One region of the Thauera aminoaromatica genome, then DNA from elsewhere that is predicted to be linked to it. Evidence: predicted binding sites of a transcription regulator. Region 1 holds the regulator's gene; the other holds the start of a gene.

Region 1 (11,542 bases):
GTGCGGTGGGCGTCTCCGGCGTGAAGGCTGGCGAGGACGCCCGCGTCGCCCGCGCCGGGGTCGACGCCCTGCTCGCACACGCCCTCCCCCACCCCCGATCCGCCGCCTGAACCGCCGAGGACCCGACATGAAACGCGAACGCAGCGCCCGCATCCTCGCCACCCTCGGGCCGGCGAGCTCCACCCGCGAACGCATCCGCGCCCTGGCCGAGGCCGGGGCGGACGTGTTCCGGCTCAACTTCAGCCACGGCAGCCACGAGGACCACGCCGAACGCTACCGCCTGATCCGCGCGGTCGAGGCCGAGATCGGCCGCCCGATCGGCGTGCTGATGGACCTGCAGGGGCCCAAGCTGCGCGTCGGCCGCTTCGCCGAGGGCAAGGTCGCCCTGGTGCCCGGCGCACGCTTCCGCCTCGACCTCGACCCCACGGCCGGCGACGCCAAGCGCGCCAACCTGCCCCACCCCGAGATCTTCGCCGCGCTGGAGGCCGGCACCGAGCTGCTGCTCGACGACGGCAAGCTGCGCCTGCGGGTGGACGCCTGCGGCGCCGACTTCGCCGACACCACCGTGCTGGTGGGCGGGACGCTGTCCGACCGCAAGGGCGTGAACGTGCCCGGCGTGGTGCTGCCGATCTCGCCGCTCACCGCCAAGGACCGCGCCGACCTCGACTTCGGCCTGGCGCTGGGCGTGGACTGGGTGGCGCTGTCCTTCGTGCAGCGCCCCGAGGATCTGCGCGAGGCGCGCGAACTCATCGGCGACCGCGCCTGGATCATGGCCAAGCTCGAGAAGCCGGCGGCGATCGACGCGCTCGACGCGATCATCGCGCTCGCCGACGGCGTCATGGTCGCGCGCGGCGACCTCGGCGTGGAGCTGCCACCGCAGCAGGTGCCGGTGCTGCAGCGCCGCATCGTGCGGGCCGCACGCGCAGCCGGCCGTCCGGTGGTGGTGGCGACGCAGATGCTGGAGTCGATGATCTCCTCGCCTGTGCCCACCCGCGCCGAGGCCTCGGACGTGGCCACCGCGATCTACGACGGCGCCGACGCGGTGATGCTGTCGGCCGAGTCGGCCTCGGGCCAGTACCCGGTGGAGGCGGTGGCCATCATGCACGGCATCGTCTGCGAGGTGGAGCGCGACCCCGCCTGGCGCGCCGGACTGGAAGCCAGCCACACGGCGGCCGCGGCGAACACCCCGGACGCGATCTGCTGCGCGCTGCGCCGCGTCGCCGGCCTGCTCGAACCGGCGGCCACGGTGGCCTACACCAGCTCGGGCTTCAGCGCCCTGCGCGCGAGCCGCGAGCGTCCGGTGGCGCCCATCCTGGCGCTGACGCCGCAGCCAGCCACCGCACGCCGGCTGGCGCTGGTGTGGGGCGTGCATGCGGTGCCCTTCGAGGAGGTGCATGACGTCGCCGAGATGGTCGAGCACGCCGCACGCGCGGCGTCGACCCTGGGCTTCGGCTGCGCCGGCGACGCGGTGGTGGTGATCGCCGGCCTGCCCTTCGGCCAACGCGGCAGCACCAACCTGCTGCACGTGGCGAGAATTCCGGGCTGAGTCGCGGGCTGAGGCGGTCGTTTGGCGCAAACCGTGTTCGCGCGTCGGAGATGCCGGCGACCCACCCGTCGCCGCGTGGAGCATGGAAACGCGGTCGGAGACGCGATCGCTCCGTCCGCGCCGCCGCTCAGCCCCCCGCCTTCGCGGATGCGGCGGGGCCGAAGAAGCGATCGGTGAGCTTCACATACCAGGCCGCGGACTGCACCTGCAGGATGTAGGCGAGCGCGATCACCAGCGCCGCACCCGAGCTCGAGGCGCCGAACACGTTCATCGCCAGCGCGAGCGCGATCGACAGGTTGCGCATGACCGTGCCGAACACCAGCGCGATCGCGTCGCCGCGGGGCAGCAGGCTACGCGCCACCACGGTACTCACCACGTAGTTGATCGCATACAGGCACAGCAGCGGTATCAGCACCACGATCAGTTCGCCCGGCTGGGCCACGAGGTCCTTCGCCTTGAGGGCGAGCGCGACGAAGACGATGCCGAGCACGCCCAGCGTGGAGAAGGGCGGGAAGCGCGGCCCCCATTCTTTATGGTATGCGGCCTGGCCGTGGCGCGCCACCAGCCATTTCTGCGTGTAGTGCCCCGCCAGCATGGGCAGGAAGACGATGACGACGATCTGCATGAACACCGCGCCCATATCGACCGGCACCTCGGCGCCCATCAGCCAGCGCACGTAAAGCGGCGTGGCGAGCGCGCCGAGGACGAGCCCGAGCACCGTCATCTTGACCGCGGCGCCGAGGTTGCCCTTGGCAAAGCCGGTCCACGAGATCGTCATGCCGCTGGTGGGCAGCAGCGCGGCGAGCAGCAGGCCGAGCGCGTAGGCCGGCTGCTCGGGGAAGAAGGCCTTGCCGAGCGCGTAAGCGACGAAGGGGATGAGGGCGAAATTGATCGCCTGCGCGAGCGCCTGCGCCTTGAGGTCGCCGCCTTCGAGGACCTTGGAGAGCTTCAGGTTGACCATCATCGGATAGACCATCAGGAAGGTCAGCGGCACGATCAGCGACTTCAGCCAGCCGACCGGCGCGAACAGCCCGAAGCCGAAGCCGAGCACCATCGCCACCGGGATGGCGAGGATCAGGTTCTTGTTGATCTTCATCAGCAGCGCAAGCATGGATCCCCCGTTTTCTTCATTCGCACGCGCCCTGCCAGGACGCGGCCCTCCGATGACGATAGCAAGCACGATGCCAGGTCACGGCGCGTGTGGGCGTCTCCGCTCGGCCTCCTGGGGGCACGTCTGACGGCGCGCCTCTATCCCGCGCCCGGGGCACGCCGGTTTCCGTAGGAGCGGCGCAAGCCGCGAACAGGGCCACGCAGGGACCGACGCGGGCGCCCCCCGGATCACCGCCGCATTCGCGGCTTGCGCCACTCCTGCACGAGACCTCGCAGGTGGCAGCCGCTGTAGGAGAAGCGCAAGCCGCGAACCCGGCCCCTGCCCCGCGACTCGGCTGCCACATCAGCCCCCATGGCCGACAAGGCACTGCCAATCCCGTCAGTGTCACGTCACTCGCGCCGTAAACGGCCGGGGCCCACGCATGCGTGGGCCCCGGGTCATCCGGAAACGTGCGTTCCCGGGATTACTTCTTGGCAGCCGCTAGGCCGTTCACGATCTCGGCCTTGGCATCCTCGACCGTGCCCCAGCCCAGGACCTTGACCCATTTGCCGGGCTCGAGGTCCTTGTAATGCTCGAAGAAATGCACCGTCTGCTTCATCAGCAGCTCGGGCAGGTCGTCGGTGGTCTGCACCTTGTCGTACAGCGGGGTCAGTTTCGACACCGGCACGGCAACGACCTTGGCGTCGACACCGCCGTCGTCTTCCATCTTCAGCACGCCGACCGGACGGCAGCGGATGACCACGCCAGGCTGCAGCGGGAACGGGGTCACGACCAGCACGTCGACCGGGTCGCCATCGCCGGCGATGGTGTGCGGGACGTAGCCGTAGTTCAGCGGGTAGCGCATCGAGGTGCCCATGAAGCGGTCGACGAAGACGGCGCCGCTGTCCTTGTCCACCTCGAACTTGATCGGATCGCCCTGGGCGGAGATCTCGATGATGACGTTGATGTCGTTCGGCACGTCCTTGCCGGCGCTGACCTGTTCGAAGCCCATACATCCCTCCCGTGGAAAAATTGTGCGCGGATTATAGGGGGAAACCACAATGTCTTGCACTGCGACGATGCCCCCGGCTAAGGCTGCCGATCAGGCCGGGGAATCGAAGCCCGCGCCCTCGACCGCGGCGCGCAACGCGTCGATCGACACCTTGGCCGGATCGTGGCGCACGGTGGCGGATGCGCCTTCCAGCGACACCCGCACGTCCTCCACGCCGGGCAGCGCCTTCAGCACGCCGGTGACGTTCTTCACGCAGCCGCCGCAGCTCATGCCTTCGACCTTGATCGTCGTTTCGTTCATTTATCCAGGACTCCCGATGGGTTGAAAGGGGCGTGCCGTCGCACCCTCAGGTCACGCACACCACGCCGCGCCACAGGTCGCCACCGAGCGAGGGGGCGTGGTACAGCCCGAACAGGCCGAAGCCGAGCACGAGGAGCCCGGAGGCCAGGCGCACCCTCGGGTGGCGGGTGATGTCGCGGAAGCGTTTGAAGAGCATGCCTGCCAGCAGCAGGTTGGGCAGCGTGCCCAGCCCGAAGGCCAGCATCAGGCCGGCGCCGCGTGCACCCGATCCGGTGACGAGCGCAGTGGCGAGGATGGAATAGGTGAGCCCGCAGGGGATGAAGCCCCACAGCATGCCGAGCGGCAGCGCCTGCCCGACCGAGCGCGCCGGCAGGAAGCGCCGGGTGGCGGGCTGGATGCGCCGCCACAGCAGGTGACCGACGCGCTCGATGGGCGCGAGCAGGCGGGTGAAGCCGGTGAGGTAGAGCCCGAGCGCCACCAGCATCAGGTTGGCGAGCACGTACAGCGTCATCTGCACCGGCAGCATGCCCTCGTAGAGCAGGCCGACCGAGCCGAGCAGGCCGACACCGGCACCGAGCAAGGTGTAGGTGCCGATGCGCCCGAGGTTGTAGGCCAGGTGCAGCGGCCACTGCGGCCGGCTGCCGGGCACCTGCACCTGCATGCTGAGCGCGCCGACGATGCCGCCGCACATCGACACGCAGTGGGTGCCGCCGAGCAGGCCGATCAGGAAGACGGCGAGATAACCGGTTTCGGGCATGAAGAAGAAAAGGGCCCCGCGGGAAATGCGAGGCCCTCATTCTACGCTGCGGTGCGCAATCCGTGCGGCGTTCAGATCACCCGCGAGTAGCGCTGGCGCTCGCGGTCGGCGCGCAGGTAGCGGTCGAACACCATCGCGATGCCGCGCACCAGCAGGCGGCCGCCGGGCTGCACGCTGATCCAGTCGCCGTCGATCTTGACCAGCCCGGCCTTCTCCATTTCCTGCAGATCGGCGAGTTCCTCGGCGAAGTACTCGCGGAAGTTGACCAGGTAGGCGATCTCGATCGACTGCATCGAGAGCTCGAAGTGGCACATCAGCGCCTGGATGATCGCGCGCCGCAGCAGGTCGTCGGCGGTGAGCTCGATGCCGCGCAGCACCGGCAGCTCGTCGCGGTCGAGCGCGTCGTAGTACTCGTCGAGCGTCTTCACGTTCTGCGCGTACACCGGACCGATCTTGCCGATCGCCGACACCCCGAAGGCGAGCAGGTCGCATTCGGCGTGGGTGGAATAGCCCTGGAAGTTGCGGTGCAGGCGGCCCTGGCGCTGGGCGATGGTGAGCTCGTCGTCGGGCTTGGCGAAGTGGTCCATGCCGATATACACGTAGCCCGCCTCGGTGAGCCGGCGGATGCCGAGCTGCAGTAGCGCGAGCTTGGTGTCGGCCGTGGGCATGTCGCCGCTGTTGATGCGGCGCTGCGGCTTGAACAGGCCCGGCAGGTGAGCGTAGCTGTACAGCGAGATGCGGTCGGGCGAGATCTCCAGCACCTGGTCGAGCGTGCGGTCGAAGCTGGTCGGGTTCTGCCGGGGCAGGCCGTAGATCAGGTCCATGCTCACCGATTTGAAGCCGTTGGCGCGCGCGGCGTCGATGACCAGCTTGGTCTCGTCGAAGCTCTGGATACGATTGACCGCCTGCTGCACGTCCTCGGCGAAATCCTGCACGCCCACGCTCATGCGGTTGAAGCCGAGCTCGGCGAGCAGCTTCACGGTGTCGAAATCGACCTTGCGCGGGTCGACCTCGATCGAGTATTCGCCGTTGGGCACCAGCGTGAAGTGCTCGCGCACCGCCGCCATGAGCTCGCGCATCTCGTCGTGCGACAAAAAGGTCGGCGTGCCCCCGCCGAGGTGGAGCTGGGTGACCTGGCGGCTCCCCTCCAGGCAAGCGGCCTGCATCTCGATTTCTTTCGCGAGATATTTCAGGTACTTGGCCGAGCGCCCATGATCCTTGGTAATGATCTTGTTGCAGGCGCAGTAGTAGCAGATCGTGTTGCAGAAGGGGATGTGGAAGTATAATGAGAGCGGTTTGCTTACGCCGCCCACCGCCCGCTTGGCCAGCCAGGCCCGCAGCGCCTCTGCATTGAAGGCTTCGACGAAGCGGTCCGCCGTGGGATAGGACGTGTAGCGCGGCCCGTTGATGTCGAATTTGCGGATCAGTTGCGGGTCGAAGATGAGGTCGGTCTGGCTTTTCATGATCTTGCTGGCGGGCTGTCTGCCGAACAATGGCAGAAGCCTCCGTAATGTTGGTTGACTTGGGTCAACGGGTGTGATTAGCAATCCCGCCACTCCAGCGCAGGCGTCTCTAATGTCAGGAAAGCAGGATTATCGTGCAGATGAGGGCTAGCGTGCCAATTACCGTGGATGGGCTCAAATCGGCCTGTTCGCAGTGCAACCTCGTCGAGTTGTGCCTCCCCTTCGGAATGTCCGATCGTGAGCTGAGCCGGCTCGACGAACTGGTGGGCGCGCGCCGCAAGGTCAAGCGCCAGCACAATCTCTACCGCGCCGGTGACTCTTTCGAGGCGATCTACGCGATCCGCGCGGGCTCGTTCAAGACCGACGTGCTGCTCGAGGACGGTCGCGAACAGGTGACCGGCTTCCAGATGACCGGCGAGATCCTCGGTCTCGACGGCATCAGCACCGAGGCCCACAGCTGCAACGCGGTGGCGCTCGAGGACAGCGAGGTGTGCGTGATCGCCTACGACAAGCTCGAGCAGATGTCGCATGAGATCGAGGGCTTGCAACTTCAGTTCCACAAGGTCATGAGCCGCGAGATCGTGCGCGATCACGGCGTGATGATGCTGCTCGGCTCGATGCGCGCCGAAGAGCGCCTGGCCGCCTTCCTGCTGAACATGTCGCAGCGCTTCACGGCGCGCGGTTTCTCGCCGAGCGAGTTCAACCTGCGCATGACGCGCGAGGAGATCGGCTCCTACCTCGGACTCAAGCTCGAGACGGTGTCGCGCGCCTTCTCGCGCTTCCAGGAGGACGGGCTGATCGCGGTGCAGCAGAAGCACGTACACCTGCTCGACCTCGCCGGCCTCAAGCGCCTGATCCAGCACCAGCACGGCGCGCGCTGAGCACGCCGTGGCCGGGACGACCCGGGGCTCGACGGCTCAGGCGAGGTAGCCGGCGACGTTCTTGCTCAGCGCCACCGACACGATCCACGCATAGACCAGGATCGCGCCGGCGAAGGCGGCGAGCCGCACGCCACGGGTACGTCCGCGCTTGAGCGCCAACGTGCCGAGCAGGATGTAGGCGAGCAGGCCGATCACCTTCGCCGTGACCCAGCCGGCGCTGAAGGGGTATTGCCCGATCATTACCGCCAGCGTGATCGCAGACAGCAGCAGCGTGCTGTCGACGAGGTGCGGCAGGAGCCGCGTCAGGCGGTGCTGCAGCAGGGCGTTGCCGGTGAGCATCCAGGTGCCGCGCAGCAGGAAGCCGGCGGCGCTCAGCACGACGCAGGTCACATGCAGGTTCTTGATCAGGTAGTACATCCACGATCCTAACGAAAGCCGGTCAGGGCGCCGCTCGACAACCGGCCGAATTGAAATTGCGTCCCCAGACGGAGAGTTCCAGATGCCCAACACGACCCCGCTCGACATCCCCTCCCTGCTGCGCCGCATCCCGCTGTTCAGCGAACTGTCGGAGGCGGACATCCAGCTGGTCGCGCGCTACACCCGCGAGCGCCAGGTCGCCCGCGGCGAAGTGCTGTTCCAGCGCGGCGACCTGCCGCACGGCTTTTACTTCGTGGTCTCCGGCCAGGTCAAGCTCGCCTTCTCGTCCTCGCAAGGCACCGAGAAGGTGGTCGAGATCATCGGCCCGATGCAGAGCTTCGGCGAGGCCGTGATGTTCATGAACCACCCCTACCCGGTCTTCGCCGAGGCCCTGAGCGAGACCGTGCTGGTGCACGTCGGCCAGGCGGTGGTGAGCGAACTCATCGACCAGGACTCCACCTTCGCGCGCAAGCTGCTCGCCGGCATGGCGATCCGCCTGCACGGGCTGATCCAGGACGTGGAGACCTACTCCTTGCGCTCGAGCACCCAGCGCGTGATCGGCTACCTGCTGCAGGTGGCCGACAACGACGCACCCTGCGAGATCGCGCTGCCGACGAGCAAGCAGGTGATCGCCTCGCGCCTCAACCTGACGCCCGAGACCCTGTCGCGCATCTTCCACGACCTCAGCGACGCCGGCCTGATCACCGTGCAGGGCAAGCGCGTGAGTCTGCACGATCCGGTACGGCTGTCGCGCTACAACGCCTGAGCGGCCCTCGCCGCCCTCCCGGTCCGCTTGCGCGCGGACGCTCACTCGAGCACGACCGGCACGCCGGGCCGCGCCGCCTCGACCCTGCTCCAGCCCAGTTCGCGCTCGACCGCCTCGACGAAGGTGGCGGAGGCGGCCGGCTCGCCGTGCGCCACGAAGGTGCGCCGCGGCGCCTCGCCGAAGCCGCGCAGCCAGTCGAGGAGTGCGGGCTGGTCGGCGTGGGCGGAGAGCCCGCCGATGGTATGGATGCGCGCACGCACCGGGATACGTTCGCCGAACAGGGTGACCTGGTGCGCACCGTCGACCAGCCGGCGGCCGAGCGTGCCGGCAGCCTGGAAGCCTGCGATGACCACTGCGCACTCGCGCCGGCCGAGGTTGTGGCGCAGGTGGTGCTTGATCCGACCGGCATCGCACATGCCGCTTGCCGAGATCACGACCAGCCCGCCCGGCACCGCATTGAGCGCCTTCGATTCCTCGACGTCCTGCACGAACCGCACACGGAAGCGTCCCGAGTTGGCCTCGGCCCAGGCGTAGAGCGCACGCGTCTCATCGTCCCAGAGGGCGGTGTGGCGCACGGTGAGCGCGGTGACCGCAGAGGCCATCGGCGAGTCGACCACGACGTCGAGCCGGGCGATGCGTCCGGCGCGCACCAGGTCGGCGAGCACGAACAGCACTTCCTGGGTACGCCCGACCGCGAACGCCGGGATGATCACGTTGCCGCCATCGACCTCGAGCGTGCGCCGCAAGGCGAGCGCGAGCTCGTCGCAGGTGGCGGCGAAGGAGCGGTGGGCGCGGTTGCCGTAGGTCGACTCGACGCACAGGTAGTCGGCCCGGGCGATCCGCACCGGGTCCCGCAGCACCGGGCGCATCGGCTGGCCAATGTCGCCCGAGGCGACCAGCCGGCGGGTGTGGCCGCGCTCGCCGACGTCGATCTCGAGGATCGCCGAACCGAGGATGTGCCCGGCGTCACGGAAGCGGCAGCGCACGCCCGGGCCGGGCTCGATCCAGTCGTCGTAGTCGGTGGGGACGAAACGGCCCAGACTGGTACGCGCCTGCTCCACGGTGTAGAGCGGGGCCACCTCCGCCCGGCGTGCCATCTTGCGCGAGCGCGTGTCGCGCAGCGCCCACTCGGCCTCCTTCTCCTGGATATGGGCGGAATCCATCAACATCACGCCGAGCAGATCGACAGTGGCCGTGGTGGCGAAGATGCGCCCTCGATATCCCAGTGCCACGAGGCGCGGCAGCAGGCCGGAGTGATCGAGATGGGCGTGGGTGAGGAGCACGAAATCGATGTCGCGCAGCTCGAAATCGAGGGCGTCGCGGTTCTTGCGGTCGGCTTCGCGCCCGCCCTGGAAAAGGCCGCAATCCACCAGAAATGCACCGCGCTCGTGATCGACCCGCAGGCAGGAGCCGGTGACCTCGCCCGCAGCGCCAAGGAAGGTGAGCATCATCGCTGGCCTCGCCGATCTTTCAGGGGTTCCCACTGTGCCCTTCGTGATCGCTCGACGGCTTGATCATGATCAATCATGGCGGACCCCATCCGCTCGCTATAATCGAAGCACGACACACCACAGGGAGCGTACGTCATGTTCAAGCACATCCTGGTACCGACCGACGGCTCGGCACTCTCGGACAGCACGGTCGCCCGTGCCGTCTCCTTCGCGAAGGAGACCGGCGCGCGCATCACCTTCTTCTATTCGCAGCCGGACTTCCCGATGCCGATCTACGGCGAGGGCGCGCTGATCGATCCGACCACGCCCGAGCAGTTCGCGAAATCGGCTGCATCCGAAGCCGAGGCGATCCTTTCAAAGGCGCGCGGTGCGGCGGAAGCGGCGGGCGTGGCCTGCGACAGCGACACCGCGGTCAATGAGGTGCCCTACGAGGCGATCATCGACGCCGCCGACCGCCATGGCTGCGACCTCATCTTCATGGCCTCGCACGGCCGTCGCGGCATCGCAGGCCTGCTGCTCGGCTCCGAGACGCAAAAGGTGCTGACCCACAGCAAGACGCCGGTTCTGGTCTACCGCTGACACCGGCATCGGCCCCGCGCGCGGCCCCCCCAAAGCATGCGGCCCGCTCGTGCGGGCCGTTTTCATCCGCGGTGCGGATCGCTCATGAGCGGGCGCTACGGGCCTTCTGCTCGTCCTCCGCCATATGGCGGCGGGCGAAGCGGTAAAGGTAGACGGCCATCACCAGAATGAAGACGATGGTGAAGACGCTCAGCAGACCGATATCGCTCTTGAACAACAATTCCCAGGCCATGGTGCTTCTCCCTTTGCAAGAAACTCAGACATTCGGATCCATCCGGATCTCCATCTCTGCAGGGAGGTAAGCGGACCCGTCCATTCTCCAGCTTCGGGCCTCGTCTTGTATCACGAACAACCAGCGACCGGTGCTCAGCGGTGCGAGCGTGGCCTCATACACACCGGAGCGCCCGCGGACGAGCAGCTCCTGGTCGAGGCCACTCCGCGTGGGGTGGGCGACGGTCAGGCGGATGCTGTCGGGCAGGCTGCCCGGCGCGGTAGCCGTCAGCTCCACGTGGATCGAGTCGCTGCGGATGCGCAAGGCGGCGCGCAAGCCGAGCTCGCGGGCGTGCTCGACGCGGCCGAGGGTCTGCACGATCGCCTGGCCTTCCTTGTAGTAGTCGTCGACCACCATGCCGTCGAAGGTCTTCGCGGCGATCACCAGGGTGGCGATGCCGGCGACCACCGCGGTCGCGGGCAGGGCGATGAGGAACCAGGGCCAGCCCTGGCGGTACCAGGGCTCGACCGGGGCTTCGGGCTTCTTGCTTCGCATGTCAGCGCGGTACCAGGAAAGTGGACTCTTCCTTGAGCGTCAAGGCGGGATCATCCTCCGCAGCGACGTCGAAGAAAATCGTGTTGGCCCCCGGCTTGCCTTCGTCGTAGGGGACGTGCACCTGTACGGTGACCGACTGCACGCCGGCCGGCGCGACCTCGACCCGCTGCGGACCCTTGATGCGGATTCCGTTCAGGCCGGAGACGCCGATGCTGAACGCACGCGGCGACTCGGTCATGTTCATGACCTGGAGCTGGTACACGTTCTCGATCAGGCCACCCTCGATCTCCTGTCCGAGCGAGGAGCGGTCGCGCAGCACGTCGACGCGCAGCGGTTCGCGCGCAGCCAGGCCCCACACGAAGGCAGCGCAGATCGCGGCCAGGATGGTGCCGTAGATCAGCGTGCGCGGCCGGAACACGTGCGCGAGGATCTCCTTGGAGCCCCAATTGCGCTTCATCGCGTTCTCGGTCGAGTAGCGGATCAGGCCGCGCGGGTAGTTCATCTTGTCCATGAC
Region 2 (11,542 bases), 630 kb from region 1:
CTCTGCGGCGCCGAGCACCTGTAGCCGGGTGGGGTGGATCAGGTTGAGGTGGCCGACGAGGTCGGCCGGCCAGATGCGCTCTTCGGCGACCGACAGACGGGCACCGATCGGTCCGCTGACGTGGACGAGGCTCAGGCTTTCGCGGTGCGCCTCATACAGCCGGGTCAGGCTGGTTTGCCGCATCGGCACCCCAATTCACGAACAGGCGGTGGATCTGTGCGGCATCCGTCGCGCCGTGCAGGGTCTCGCGGAACTCGCGGTCGCTGAACATCTGCGCGAGCTCGGAGAGCAACTGCAGATGGGTTTCGTTGGCCTGTTCGGGCACGAGCAGCACGAACAGCATGTCCACCGGACGGCCGTCGGGAGCATCGAACTGCACCGGGGTGGCCAGGCGCAGAAAAGCGCCGGCGGCGTCCTTGAGCCCCTTGATGCGGCCGTGCGGGATGGCGATGCCCTGACCCAGTCCGGTCGAGCCGAGGCGTTCGCGGGTGAACAGGCTGTCGAACACGGTGCTGCGGGCGATGCCCTGGTTGTTCTCGAACAGCAGGCCGGCCTGTTCAAAGACGCGCTTCTTGCTGCTCGCGTCGAGATCGATCACCACGTTGGAAAGCGGCAGGAGTTGGGATATCAGGCTCATTCGCAGGTGGGCTCGCGCACTCTTCCGTCAGCTGCCGCCAGGGGGGCGGGAATCCGGTCCGGGGCGTGTGCGGCCGCGCTTCGTGAAAACGCGCGCATTATAACCACACCCCGGACGGGGAGCTTCAAGCCGGTCCTCAGGCCTCGGGGACCTGGTGCTTGAGCGACTCGTGGTTATGGTCGGACTGCTTCTGCTTGTACTTCTGAACCTGACGGTCGAGCTTGTCGGTCATCGCGTCGATCGCCGCGTAGAGGTCGGCGTCGTCCGCTTCGACGAAGAGGTCCTTGCCGCGCACGTGCAGCGTCACCTCGGCTTTCTGCTTGAGCTTTTCGACCGACAGGATGACGGTGACGCTGGTGACGTTGTCGAAATGGCGGATGACGCGATCGAGCTTGGAGGTCACGTATTCGCGGATGGCGGGGGTGACTTCGACGTGGCGCCCGGTGATGTTCAGATTCATGGATGACTCCTGTTGTTGTCAGAGGGATTTGCGCAGGCTGACCGGCGGGATGTTGAGGGACTCGCGGTACTTGGCGATCGTGCGCCTCGCCACGACGATTCCCTGTTGGCCGAGAATTTCGGCGATCTTGGCGTCGGACAGCGGCTTCTTGCTGTCCTCCGCGTCCACCAGCTGGCGAATCAGCGCACGAATCGCCGTGGAGGAAGCCGCACCGCCGGTGTCGGTCGCGACATGACTGCCGAAAAAATACTTGAGCTCGAAGACTCCGCGCGGCGTCGCCATGTACTTCTGCGTGGTGACGCGCGAGACGGTGGATTCGTGCAGCTCGAGCTGGTCTGCGATCTCCCTTAGGGTGAGTGGCCGCATCGCCACGTCCCCATGATCGAAGAACTGCCGTTGCTGGTCAACGATGGCCTGGGACACGCGCAGGATGGTGTCGAAGCGCTGCTGGACGTTCTTGATCAGCCAGCGCGCCTCCTGCAGCTGCCCGCCGAGGCCGCCGCCCTGTGCGCGGTTCTGCTGCAACAGGCTCGCGTACAGGCGGTTGATGCGCAGGCGGGGCATCGCTTCCTGGTTCAGGCTCACGGTCCATTGGCCGCGCAGCTTGCGCACGACGACGTCGGGCAGCACGTAGCGCGTCTCGGCGGTGGAGTAGCGCGAGCCGGGGTGGGGGTCGAGGCTGCAGATCAGGGCCTGCGCTTCGCGCAGACCCTCGTCGTCACAGCCGGTGAGCTTGCGGATACGGGCGAAGTTGCGCTCCGCGAGCAGTTCGAGGTGGCTGGTCACGATCTCGAGAGCGAGAGGGCGTATCGGGCACTCGGGCAAGGCCTGGAGCTGCAGGGCCAGACATTCCTGCGGGCTGCGCGCGCCGATCCCGGCCGGCTCGAGGCTCTGCACGTGGCGCAGGGCGATGGCGAGCTCGTCGAGATCGACCTCGGCGTCCTGCGGCAACAGCTCGAGGAGATCTTCCAGCGGCTGGTGCAGGTAGCCGTCGTCGTCGAGTGCCTCGATCAGGAAGCGCACCAGCGCGCGGTCGCGGTCGGACAGGGGCGAGAGGGCGACCTGCTGGTCGAGGTGTTCGCGCAGCGACACGCCGGCGGCCTGGATGTCCTGGTAGTCGCCGTCCTCGTCGTCCTCGCTGCGGCTGGACGCGCCCTGACCCACGTTGGACCAGTCGATGCCCTCGTCCTCGCTGCTGCCTTCGCCGCCCTCGTGCGTGATCGACTCGCCCGCCGGTTCGGCGGCGGGTTCCGGCGCGGCTTCGCGCTCGGGCGCGTTGCCCGGCGGCGGCGCGGGGGCGTAGTCGACGCCGCCGTCGCCATCCTCGCGCTCGAGCATGGGATTCTCGAGCAGCACGCGCTCGATCTCCTGGTTCAGCTCGATCGTAGACAGCTGCAGCAGCTTGATCGACTGCTGCAGCTGGGGCGTCAGCGTGAGGTGCTGGGAGAGCTTGAGCTGGAGGCTGGGTTTCATCGCGGTCGGCAGGAGGGCGGGCTCACAGGCGGAAGTGCTCGCCGAGGTAGACCTGGCGCACGCGCTCGTTCTCGATGATCTCGGTAGGCTCTCCGCTCGCCAGCACGCGACCTTCGCTGATGATGTAGGCGCGGTCGCAGATGCCCAAGGTCTCGCGCACGTTGTGGTCGGTGATCAGCACGCCGATACCGCGCTCCTTGAGGAAGCGGATGATCTTCTGGATGTCGATGACCGCGATCGGATCGACCCCGGCGAAGGGCTCGTCGAGCAGGATCAGGCGCGGGTCGGTGGCGAGCGCGCGGGCGATCTCGCAGCGCCGGCGCTCCCCACCCGAGAGCGAGATCGCGGTGTTGTCGCGCAGGTGATGGATGCCCAGTTCCATCAGCAGTTCCTCGAGCCGCTCCTCGATCTGGCGGCGTTCGAGCCCCTGGAGTTCGAGCACGGCGCGGATATTCTCGGCCACGCTGAGCTTGCGGAACACGCTCATCTCCTGCGGCAGGTAGGACAGGCCCAAACGCGCGCGGGCGTGGATCGGCAGGTGGGTGAGGTCGGTGCCGTCGAGGGCGATCTGGCCGCCGTCGGCGCGCACCAGACCCACAATCATGTAGAAGCAGGTGGTCTTGCCGGCGCCGTTGGGACCGAGCAGGCCGACGACCTCGCCCGAGCCGACCTCGAAGCCGACGTCATGCACCACGGTGCGCGCCTTGTAGCGCTTTTGCAGGCCGGCGACCTTAAGCAGACTCATCGTAGGGCTCTTTCAGCAGCTTGCGGATCAGCTCGGGGGCGAAGCCCCGGGTTTGCAGGAAGCGCGCCTGGCGCGCCCATTCGCGTGCGTCGGCGGGTGGGGTGGCGAAGCGGCCGTGCAGCACCGCGCGCGCCCGCTCGATCTCGGATTCTACGCACTCGTCGGCGAGCGCCTCGTCGATCCGGTCACGGTCGATGCCTCGCCGCACGAGCTCGTTGCGCAATCGTGCGGTGCCGAAGCGCGCCGCCTTGCCGCGCACGAAGGCCTCGGCGTAGCGCTCGTCGGACTGCAGGCCGAGCTCGCGCATGCGCTCGAGCACCGCTTCGATCTCGGCCGGCTCGCCATGGGGTGCGAGCTTGCGCGCAAGTTCGGCGCGCGAGTGGTCGCGCCGGGCGAGATGGCGGAGCGCACGTTCGCGCAGGCTCGGCTCGCCCATGTCGGTGCCGACGGGGTCAGGCCTCGGCCGGCGCCGGGGCGGACGCGGCGGCGGGCGGCAGCTCGGGCAGGCCGACCGCGACCCGCACCTTGTTCTCGATCTCGCGGGCCAGCACCGGGTTGGCGCGCAGGAACTCGCGCGAGTTGTCCTTGCCCTGGCCGATCTTGTCGCCCTTGTAGGCGTACCAGGCGCCCGACTTGTCGACGATCTTGTGCTCGACGCCGAGGTCGATGATCTCGCCTTCGCGCGAGATGCCCTCGCCGTAAAGGATGTCGAAGTGGGCTTCCTTGAACGGTGGCGAGACCTTGTTCTTGACCACCTTGACGCGGGTCTCGGAGCCGACCACCTCGTCACCCTTCTTGATCGTGCCGGTGCGGCGGATGTCCATGCGCACCGAGGCGTAGAACTTGAGCGCGTTGCCGCCGGTGGTGGTCTCCGGGCTGCCGAACATCACGCCGATCTTCATGCGGATCTGGTTGATGAAGATCACCAGGGTATTGGTGCGCTTGATGTTGGCGGTGAGCTTGCGCAGTGCCTGCGACATCAGGCGGGCCTGCAGGCCGGGGAGCTGGTCGCCCATCTCGCCCTCGATCTCGGCCTTGGGGGTGAGCGCGGCGACCGAGTCGATGACCACGATGTCCACGCCGCCCGAGCGCACCAGCATGTCGGCGATCTCGAGCGCCTGTTCGCCGGTGTCGGGCTGCGAGATCAGCAGATCCTCGATGTCGACGCCGAGTTTTTCCGCGTAGCCGACGTCGAGCGCGTGCTCGGCGTCGATGAAGGCCGCGGTGCCGCCGAGCTTCTGCATCTCGGCGATGACCTGCAGGGTGAGCGTGGTCTTGCCGGAGGATTCGGGGCCGTAGATCTCGACCACCCGACCGCGCGGCAGACCGCCGAGCCCGAGCGCGATGTCGAGTCCGAGCGAGCCGGTGGAGACGGTCTGGATGTCGCGCTCGATGCTGCCGTCGCCCATGCGCATGATCGAACCCTTGCCGAACTGCTTTTCGATCTGCGACAGCGCCGCGGAGAGGGCTTTGGCCTTGTTTTCGTCCATGGAAGTGCGTCCTGTTTGATTGCCTGATTATGGCACAAAGATTGCAGACATGCGGGGTGCAGGCCTGATGCCGTAAGTGTAGAGCCTGTATGCAATTACAGCAAACATGTCATGCGGATTTCCGGCGCGGGGCTGCGTCCGGCGAAGTGGCGAGGGTGGCGGTTCGGATTTCCCGGCCCCGTGCGCCCTGCGCCCCTCAGACGCAGCGTTCGAGTACGCCTTGCAGGGCGAGGATCACCGTCTGCCGGCGCACCGCGGCGCGGTCGCCGTCGAGATGGACGGTGACGACCCCGGTGGGGCCGTCGCGCCGTGCCCAAGCGAGGCAGACCGTGCCGACCGGCTTGGCGGGGCTGCCTCCACCCGGTCCCGCGACCCCGGACACGGCCACCGCGAGGTCGGCGCGGCTGCGGTCGAGCGCGCCCGCGGCCATTTCGCTCACGGTGGCTTCGCTGACCGCGCCGTGCGTCTCCAGCGTCGCGGCGCGCACGCCGAGCATGTCAGCCTTGGCGTCGTTCGAGTAGGTCACGAAGCCGCGGTCGAACCAGCCCGAGCTGCCGGCGATCGCGGTGACGGCCTCGGCGATCCAGCCGCCGGTGCAGGACTCCGCGGTGGCCAGCCACAGCCTGCGGTTGGCGAGGGCTTCGCCCACCCTGCGCGCGAGGGCGTCGAGTTCGTGATCGGTCATGGTCTCAGCTCCCCAGCAGGTGGACCAGCACCGCGAGCGCCAGCAGGGTGTAGCCGGCGGCGACGAGGTCGTCGAACATGACCCCGAAGCCGCCCTTGAAGCTGCGGTCGGCCCAGCGCACCGGAGGCGGTTTGACGATGTCGAAGAAGCGGAACAGTGCGACCGCGATCGCCTGCCACAGCAGCCCGGCGGGGGTGAACAGCAGCACCAGCCAGATCGCCACCATCTCGTCCCAGACGATGCCGCCGTGGTCTGGCACCCCCAGCGCTTGCCCGGTGCGCTCGGCGGCGAGCACGCCGGCGAGGAAGAAGCTGGCGAGCAGTGCGAGGAAGACGAACTCCGACACCGGGGTGCGGATCAGTGGGTAGATCGCCCACCCGAGCAGGGTACCGACCGTGCCCGGCGCCCACGGCGACAGCCCGGCGCCGAAGCCCAGCGAGATGAAGTGGGCGGGGTGGCTCATCAGCAGGCGGGCGGTGGGGCGCATGGTCGTTTCGAGAGGTGGGCCGGATCGGGCCTCAGGCGAAGTGATCGTAGCCGCATGCGGCCGGGGCCGCCAGGCCGCCGTCGGCCTCGCGCAGCAGCAGGCGCTCGCGTGCGGGGGTGAATTCGCCGATGCGATGCAGGGGGAGGTCGAGTCGGGCCGACAAGGCATCGATCTCGGCACGGTGTCGGGGCGCGGCCGCGAACAGCAGCTCGTAGTCGTCTCCGCCCGCGAGCAGGCAGCGCCGGCACAGCGCGGGATCGGCGCCGCTGGCGGCGAGCGCGGCGAGCGGCAGCGCCGCGACCTCGACGATGGCGCCCGTGCCCGAGCATTCGAGGAGGTGTCGCAGATCGCCGAGCAGGCCGTCGGAGACGTCCAGCATCGCGCTCGCCAGGCTGCGCAGCGCGAGCCCGAGCGCTACGCGCGGCTGCGGCCGTTGCAGGGCGTCGACGAATTCGGCGTGGTGGATGGCGTCCAGGCCGGTTTCGCCGCGCAGCGCCGCGAGCCCGAGCGCGGCGCGGCCGGGCTGGCCCGAGATCCACAAGTCGTCGCCCGCACGCGCTCCGCCACGGGTGATCGCGGCGCCGGCCGGGACCTCGCCGACGATGGTCACTGAAAGCGTCAGCGGTCCGCGCGTGGTGTCGCCGCCGGCGAGGTCGATCGCAAAGGCGTCGGCGCAGGCGAAGAAGCCGCGCGCGAAGGCAGCGATCCAGGCCTCGTCCGCCTGCGGCAGCGCGAGCGCGAGGAAGGCCCAGCGCGGCTCGGCGCCCATGGCGGCGAGGTCGGAGACGTTGACCGCGAGCGTCTTCCAGCCTAGCCCTTCCGGGTTGGTGTCGGCGAAGAAGTGGGTGCCGGCCACCAGCATGTCGGTGGACACCGCCAGCCGCATGCCGGGGCGCGGCGCGAGCAGGGCGGCGTCGTCGCCCACGGCGAGCTCGGTGTGGCGCGCGGGGCGGGTGAAGTGGCGCCGGATCAGGTCGAATTCGGAGGGCATGGCGGCAAACGTCGGGCAGCGGACCGCGAGCTTACCGCGGATGCGGACGGACGCGCTGCGGTCGATGCGCGGCGGTGGCCGGAGGGGCCGGTTCGCGGCTTGCGCCGCTCCTGCAGGGGGTCAGCCGTGGCGGCCGAGCAGCTTCGCCTTGAGGGCGTCCCAGTCCACCGCGTCGAGCGTGTTCTTGACCAGCAGGCCGAGATCGGTGTCGCCTTCCATGCGCAGGCGGCGGCTGAAGAAAAGGGTGTCGGGGTCTTCCTCGCGCAGTGCCAGCGCCATGAAGTCGCGCGTGGTGGCGGAGAGGATCAGGTCCGGTCTGGCGCCCGCGGCCGGGGTGGCACGGCGGAAGCCGCGCTCGCCGAGGGTGAAGTCGAGCGTCAGCCCGGCGTCGAGCACACGCATCTGCAGGTGGCGGCCGCTCAGCGGTTCGAGGGTGTCGCGCGGCAGGATGCGGTCGAGCGCGAGGTTGAGCGCGAGCGTGAGCACGTGGGTCGGCGGCTGCTGGGGCAGGCGCGACACCAGCTTCGCCACCGGGGCGGGCACGGTGAAGTCGGGGATGCGCAGGGTGGCGAGGCGTTCGCCGATGCGCTGGCGCAGGCTGCCGGGCAGCAAGTGCGAAGGCAGCGGCGGGCGGGGCAGGGCAGGCAGTGCGGGCATGTGCGGACTCCGGGTTTGCAGCAGGTCGGAAAGGGGTCAGGCGGCGACGTACTGTTCGACGCCGGCGCGGCCGTGCCAGAAGCCGTTGCAGGGCTCCTCGACCATCCACTCGCGGCTGGCGGCGAGCGCGTCCGCCGGACCGCGCTGCTCGTCGAGCGCGGCGCGGAAGAGTTCGACGATCTGGCGAGTGTGCGCCCCTTGCGGGCTGATGCGCAGCACCTCGGCGCTGGCGCGCACGGCGGGCAGGTCGCCGAGCAGGTTGTGCACCCGTGCAGACTGGGTCTGCACGCCGTTGAGCGTCAGGAAGGGCGCGCCCTCGCGGGTGCGCAGCGTGATCCCGTCCATGATCGACAGGCAGCGGAACTCGCAGGTGTCCTTTTGCAGGTTGAAGTGGCGGGCGGTGAAGCAGCGCGCCGAGTGCGCCAGTGGCAGGCGGCCGTAGGCGAAGACTTCGGTCTCGATCGGCCTGGCGAGCGCGGCGCGCACCTCGGCGAGCGCCGCGCCCGACATCTCGGGGGCGACCGCCCAGCGCGTCGCGCCCGAGTCGATCATGAGCTGCAGCGTCGTGGGGTTGAAGATGTTCAGCGTGGGGCCGGCGATCCAGTTGTCCACGCCGGCCTCGACGAGCAGGCGCACCGCGCCCATGTCGTTGGCCTCGACGCGGAAGTCGTGCTGCCGGACGATGCGGCGCAGGGTCTTGAGGTCGGACTCGGATTCGATCAGGGCCTGCGAGCTGATCACCACCTCCTTGCCGGCGGCGGCGAGAACCTTGCCGACCTCCAGCCAGTCGTCCAGGCGCAGTTCGTGGCGGCGCGAGCACACCGTCTCGCCGAGATAGACGCTGTCGAGCGGGGCTTCGGCCAGGTCGGCGTAGAAGTCGAGCACGCTCTGGTGGGGCCAGTAGTAGAGCAGGGGGCCGAGGGCGAGTTTCATCGGGCGGTTCTCATTCGGATGGGGGGCTCGACGCCGCGGGCGGGCGCGCTGCGGGCGCCTGCTCCGCGCGGCGGCGATCGGATCGGGTCGGGACGGCGCGGGCGGTCGGCGCGAGGCTCACTTCCACGGGCGGTAGTAGGCGCCGAGGGTGTGGCTCTGGCCTTCGGAGACCTTGTTGAGTTCGGCCATCCACGCCGGCAGCACGCTGAAACCTGCGGCGCCGCCGCTGTTCAACTTGTCGAGCGCGGCACGCCACACCTTGGTGACCTGGGCGACGTAGGCCGGGCTGCGCTGGCGACCCTCGATCTTGATCGCGCGGATGCCGATGCGCGCGAGTTCGGGCAGCAACTCGAGCGTGTTGAGGCTGGTGGGCTCCTCGAGGGCGTAGTAGGTCTCGTCGTTGACCTCGAAGCGACCCTTGCACAGGGTGGGATAGCCGGCACGCTCGCCTTCGGAGAAGCGGTCGATGAGGATGCCGTTGAGCCGCGTCTCCATGCCGCGCGGGGTGTCTTCCCAGCGCACGTGCTTGCCCGGCGAGCAGGCGCCGTTGCAGTTGGGCGACTCGCCGGTGGCGTAGGCCGACAGTGCGCAGCGGCCCTCGACCATCACGCACAGGCCGCCGAAGCCGAACACCTCGATCTCGACTTGGGTGTTGGCGACCACGCTCTCGACCTGGGCCATCGACAGCACGCGCGGCAGCACCGCGCGCTGGATGCCGAAGCGTTCGCGGTACCAGTTGATCGCCTCGTAGCTGGTCGCCGAGCCCTGCACCGACAGGTGCAGGCGCAGCTGCGGGTGGGTCTTTGCGGCGTAGGCCATGAGCCCGGGATCGGCGAGGATCACCGCGTCAACGCCGTAGTCGGCGGCGCGGTCGATCGCCTGTGTCCAGGACGACCAGTTGTCGGTCTGGGGATAGGTGTTGAGCGCCAGCAGCACCTTGCGCTTGCGTGCGTGCGCATAGGCGACACCCTCGCGCACCTGCGCCGGATCGAAGTTGAGCCCGGAAAAGTTGCGTGCGTTGGTGGCGTCCTTGAAACCGAGATAGACGCAGTCGGCGCCGTGATCGATGGCCGTCTTGAGGGCCGGGAGGCTGCCCGCGGGGCAGACGAGTTCGATCGGGGAAGACACGGACATGGAGCGGGGTTTCCAGAGGAAAAAAACGCCGCAACCATAAACGAGACCGGCGACCGACGCGTTGATCACCATCAAACGCGTCGGCCGCCGGTGCGGGCTGCACGCACCCGGGCGGGCGCGGGACGGTCAGCGATGCGTGTGGTGGGTGCCCGCCGCCGCATGGTGGCCGCCGATGTGCGGGCGGTGGTGCGGCTGCCGGCCGATCAGTCCACCCGCCAGCATGCCGAGCGCGCTCGCCGCCACGCCGTAGAGCTGGGGCTCGATGTCGCCTTCGGGGACGAAGAGCTCGAAGAGGATCCAGGTCGACAGGCCGAGGATGATCGCCAGCGCGGCGCCGAGGTTGTTGGCGCGCTTCCAGAACAGGCCGGCGGCGAGCGGCACGAAGGCGCCGGCCAGGGTGACGCGGTAGGCGTTCTCGACCATCTCGTGGATCGAGGATTCGGTGCTGGTGGCGTACCAGGTGACGAAGGCGGTGAACAGCACCACGGTGATGCGCGTGCTGAGCAGGAAGGCGCGGTCGCCCATGCCCGGGAAGAAGCCGCGCAGCACGTTCTCGGAGAAGGTCACCGAGGGGGCGAGCAGGGTGCCGGAGGCGGTCGACATGATGACCGACAGCAGCGCGCCGAAGAAGATCACCTGGGCGTAGAAGGGCATGTACTGCAGGATCAGCGTCGGCAGGATGAGCTGCGAGTCCTGCTCCATCAGGCGCTCGACCATGCCGGGATCGATGATGTTGGCGGTGTAGGCGAGGAAGAGCGGCACCGCGGCGAAGAAGAAGTAGCTCACCCCGCCGAGCGTCGTGCCCCAGATCGCGACGCGCTCGTTCCTGGAGGAATTCACGCGCTGGAACACGTCCTGCTGCGGGATAGAGCCGAGTGCCATGGTGGCGAACGCGGCGATCCAGGCGACGATCTCGACCGCGTCCAGCGCGGGCAGGAACTCGAACTTGCCTTCGGCCGCGGCCTTGGCGATCACGTTGTCGAAGCCGCCCGCCATGTCGCCGGCGATCCAGCTCACCCAGACCAGGCCGATCACGATCACGATCATCTGCACGAAGGTGGTCATCGCCACCGACCACATGCCACCGAACAGGGTATAGACGAGGACGACGCCGGCGCCGATCAGCATGCCCTGGTTCATCGTGACCGCGTCGCCCGAGAGCACGTTGAACACCAGCCCGAGCGCGGTGACCTGCGCCGCCACCCAGCCCAGGTAGGAGAGCACGATGCAGATCGACAGCACGAGTTCGGTCGTGCGGTTGTAGCGCACGCGGAAGAAATCACCCAGCGTGAGCAGGTTCATGCGGTACAACGGGCGGGCGAAGACGAGGCCGAACAGCACCAGGCAGGCCGAGGCGCCGAGCGGGTCGGAGATCAGGCCGTGGAAGCCTTCCTCGAGGAAGGTGGCGGAGATGCCGAGCACGGTCTCGGCGCCGAACCAGGTGGCGAACACCATCGCCAGCACGACGATCATCGGCAGGTTGCGCCCTGCGGTGATGTAGTCACGCGCATTGTGCACCCGGGTGGCGGCATACAGGCCGATGCCGATGGAGACGACCAGGTAGGCGACGACAAGCCAGAGCAGCATGGTTGGGCCTTTCGTGTTGGCGCATCCGCGCGCGGTGAGCGAAAAAAGAGGGCGCGAGTGTACCAACAGAACGCCGCCGCGGGGGGCGGGATGCGCGCGCCAAGGGCTTGATCGTTCGCGCTTTATTGCATGGGCGCAACGTCGGCGTTGAATGCCGCGGCGCGCGTCAGCCGAACAGGCGGTAGAGCTCCAGGCCGAGCAGGCCCATGGCGATGGCGCCGATGAAGAGCAGCAGGCGGCCCTGGGTGCGTTGCCCGGCGGCG

Evidence for each region. The regulator FNR, encoded in region 1, switches genes on or off when oxygen is low (the NO sensors DNR and NnrR bind a similar motif). The targets are predictions, from matches to a motif close to TTGANCTAGNTCAA.
Region 2: a site for FNR is predicted at 9,754-9,767, ahead of ubiU (ubiquinone anaerobic biosynthesis protein UbiU). Genes of this name have one in related genera too.

What each region holds. Positions count from the first base shown of each region.
Region 1 is NC_011662.2:1,415,309-1,426,850, reverse strand. It holds gene TMZ1T_RS06345 (GlcG/HbpS family heme-binding protein) at 1-110, shown strand, start outside; gene pyk (pyruvate kinase) at 128-1,546, shown strand; gene TMZ1T_RS06335 (arsenic resistance protein) at 1,674-2,657, opposite strand; gene ppa (inorganic diphosphatase) at 3,121-3,648, opposite strand; gene TMZ1T_RS06325 (heavy-metal-associated domain-containing protein) at 3,739-3,948, opposite strand; gene TMZ1T_RS06320 (sulfite exporter TauE/SafE family protein) at 3,995-4,705, opposite strand; gene hemN (oxygen-independent coproporphyrinogen III oxidase) at 4,777-6,168, opposite strand; gene fnr (fumarate/nitrate reduction transcriptional regulator Fnr) at 6,309-7,049, shown strand; gene TMZ1T_RS06305 (SirB2 family protein) at 7,086-7,466, opposite strand; gene TMZ1T_RS06300 (Crp/Fnr family transcriptional regulator) at 7,549-8,232, shown strand; gene TMZ1T_RS06295 (MBL fold metallo-hydrolase RNA specificity domain-containing protein) at 8,274-9,683, opposite strand; gene TMZ1T_RS06290 (universal stress protein) at 9,819-10,262, shown strand; gene TMZ1T_RS20500 (DUF3149 domain-containing protein) at 10,345-10,494, opposite strand; gene TMZ1T_RS06285 (FixH family protein) at 10,519-11,028, opposite strand; gene ccoG (cytochrome c oxidase accessory protein CcoG) at 11,030-11,542, opposite strand, start outside.
Region 2 is NC_011662.2:790,253-801,794, forward strand. It holds gene hprK (HPr(Ser) kinase/phosphatase) at 1-183, opposite strand, end outside; gene ptsN (PTS IIA-like nitrogen regulatory protein PtsN) at 152-637, opposite strand; gene hpf (ribosome hibernation-promoting factor, HPF/YfiA family) at 774-1,097, opposite strand; gene TMZ1T_RS03445 (RNA polymerase factor sigma-54) at 1,116-2,570, opposite strand; gene lptB (LPS export ABC transporter ATP-binding protein) at 2,593-3,315, opposite strand; gene recX (recombination regulator RecX) at 3,302-3,751, opposite strand; gene recA (recombinase RecA) at 3,768-4,805, opposite strand; gene pncC (nicotinamide-nucleotide amidase) at 5,002-5,490, opposite strand; gene TMZ1T_RS03470 (phosphatidylglycerophosphatase A family protein) at 5,495-5,977, opposite strand; gene thiL (thiamine-phosphate kinase) at 6,009-6,968, opposite strand; gene ubiT (ubiquinone anaerobic biosynthesis accessory factor UbiT) at 7,089-7,625, opposite strand; gene TMZ1T_RS03485 (U32 family peptidase) at 7,662-8,558, opposite strand; gene ubiU (ubiquinone anaerobic biosynthesis protein UbiU) at 8,676-9,692, opposite strand; gene TMZ1T_RS03495 (sodium:solute symporter family protein) at 9,819-11,279, opposite strand; gene ubiB (ubiquinone biosynthesis regulatory protein kinase UbiB) at 11,446-11,542, opposite strand, start outside.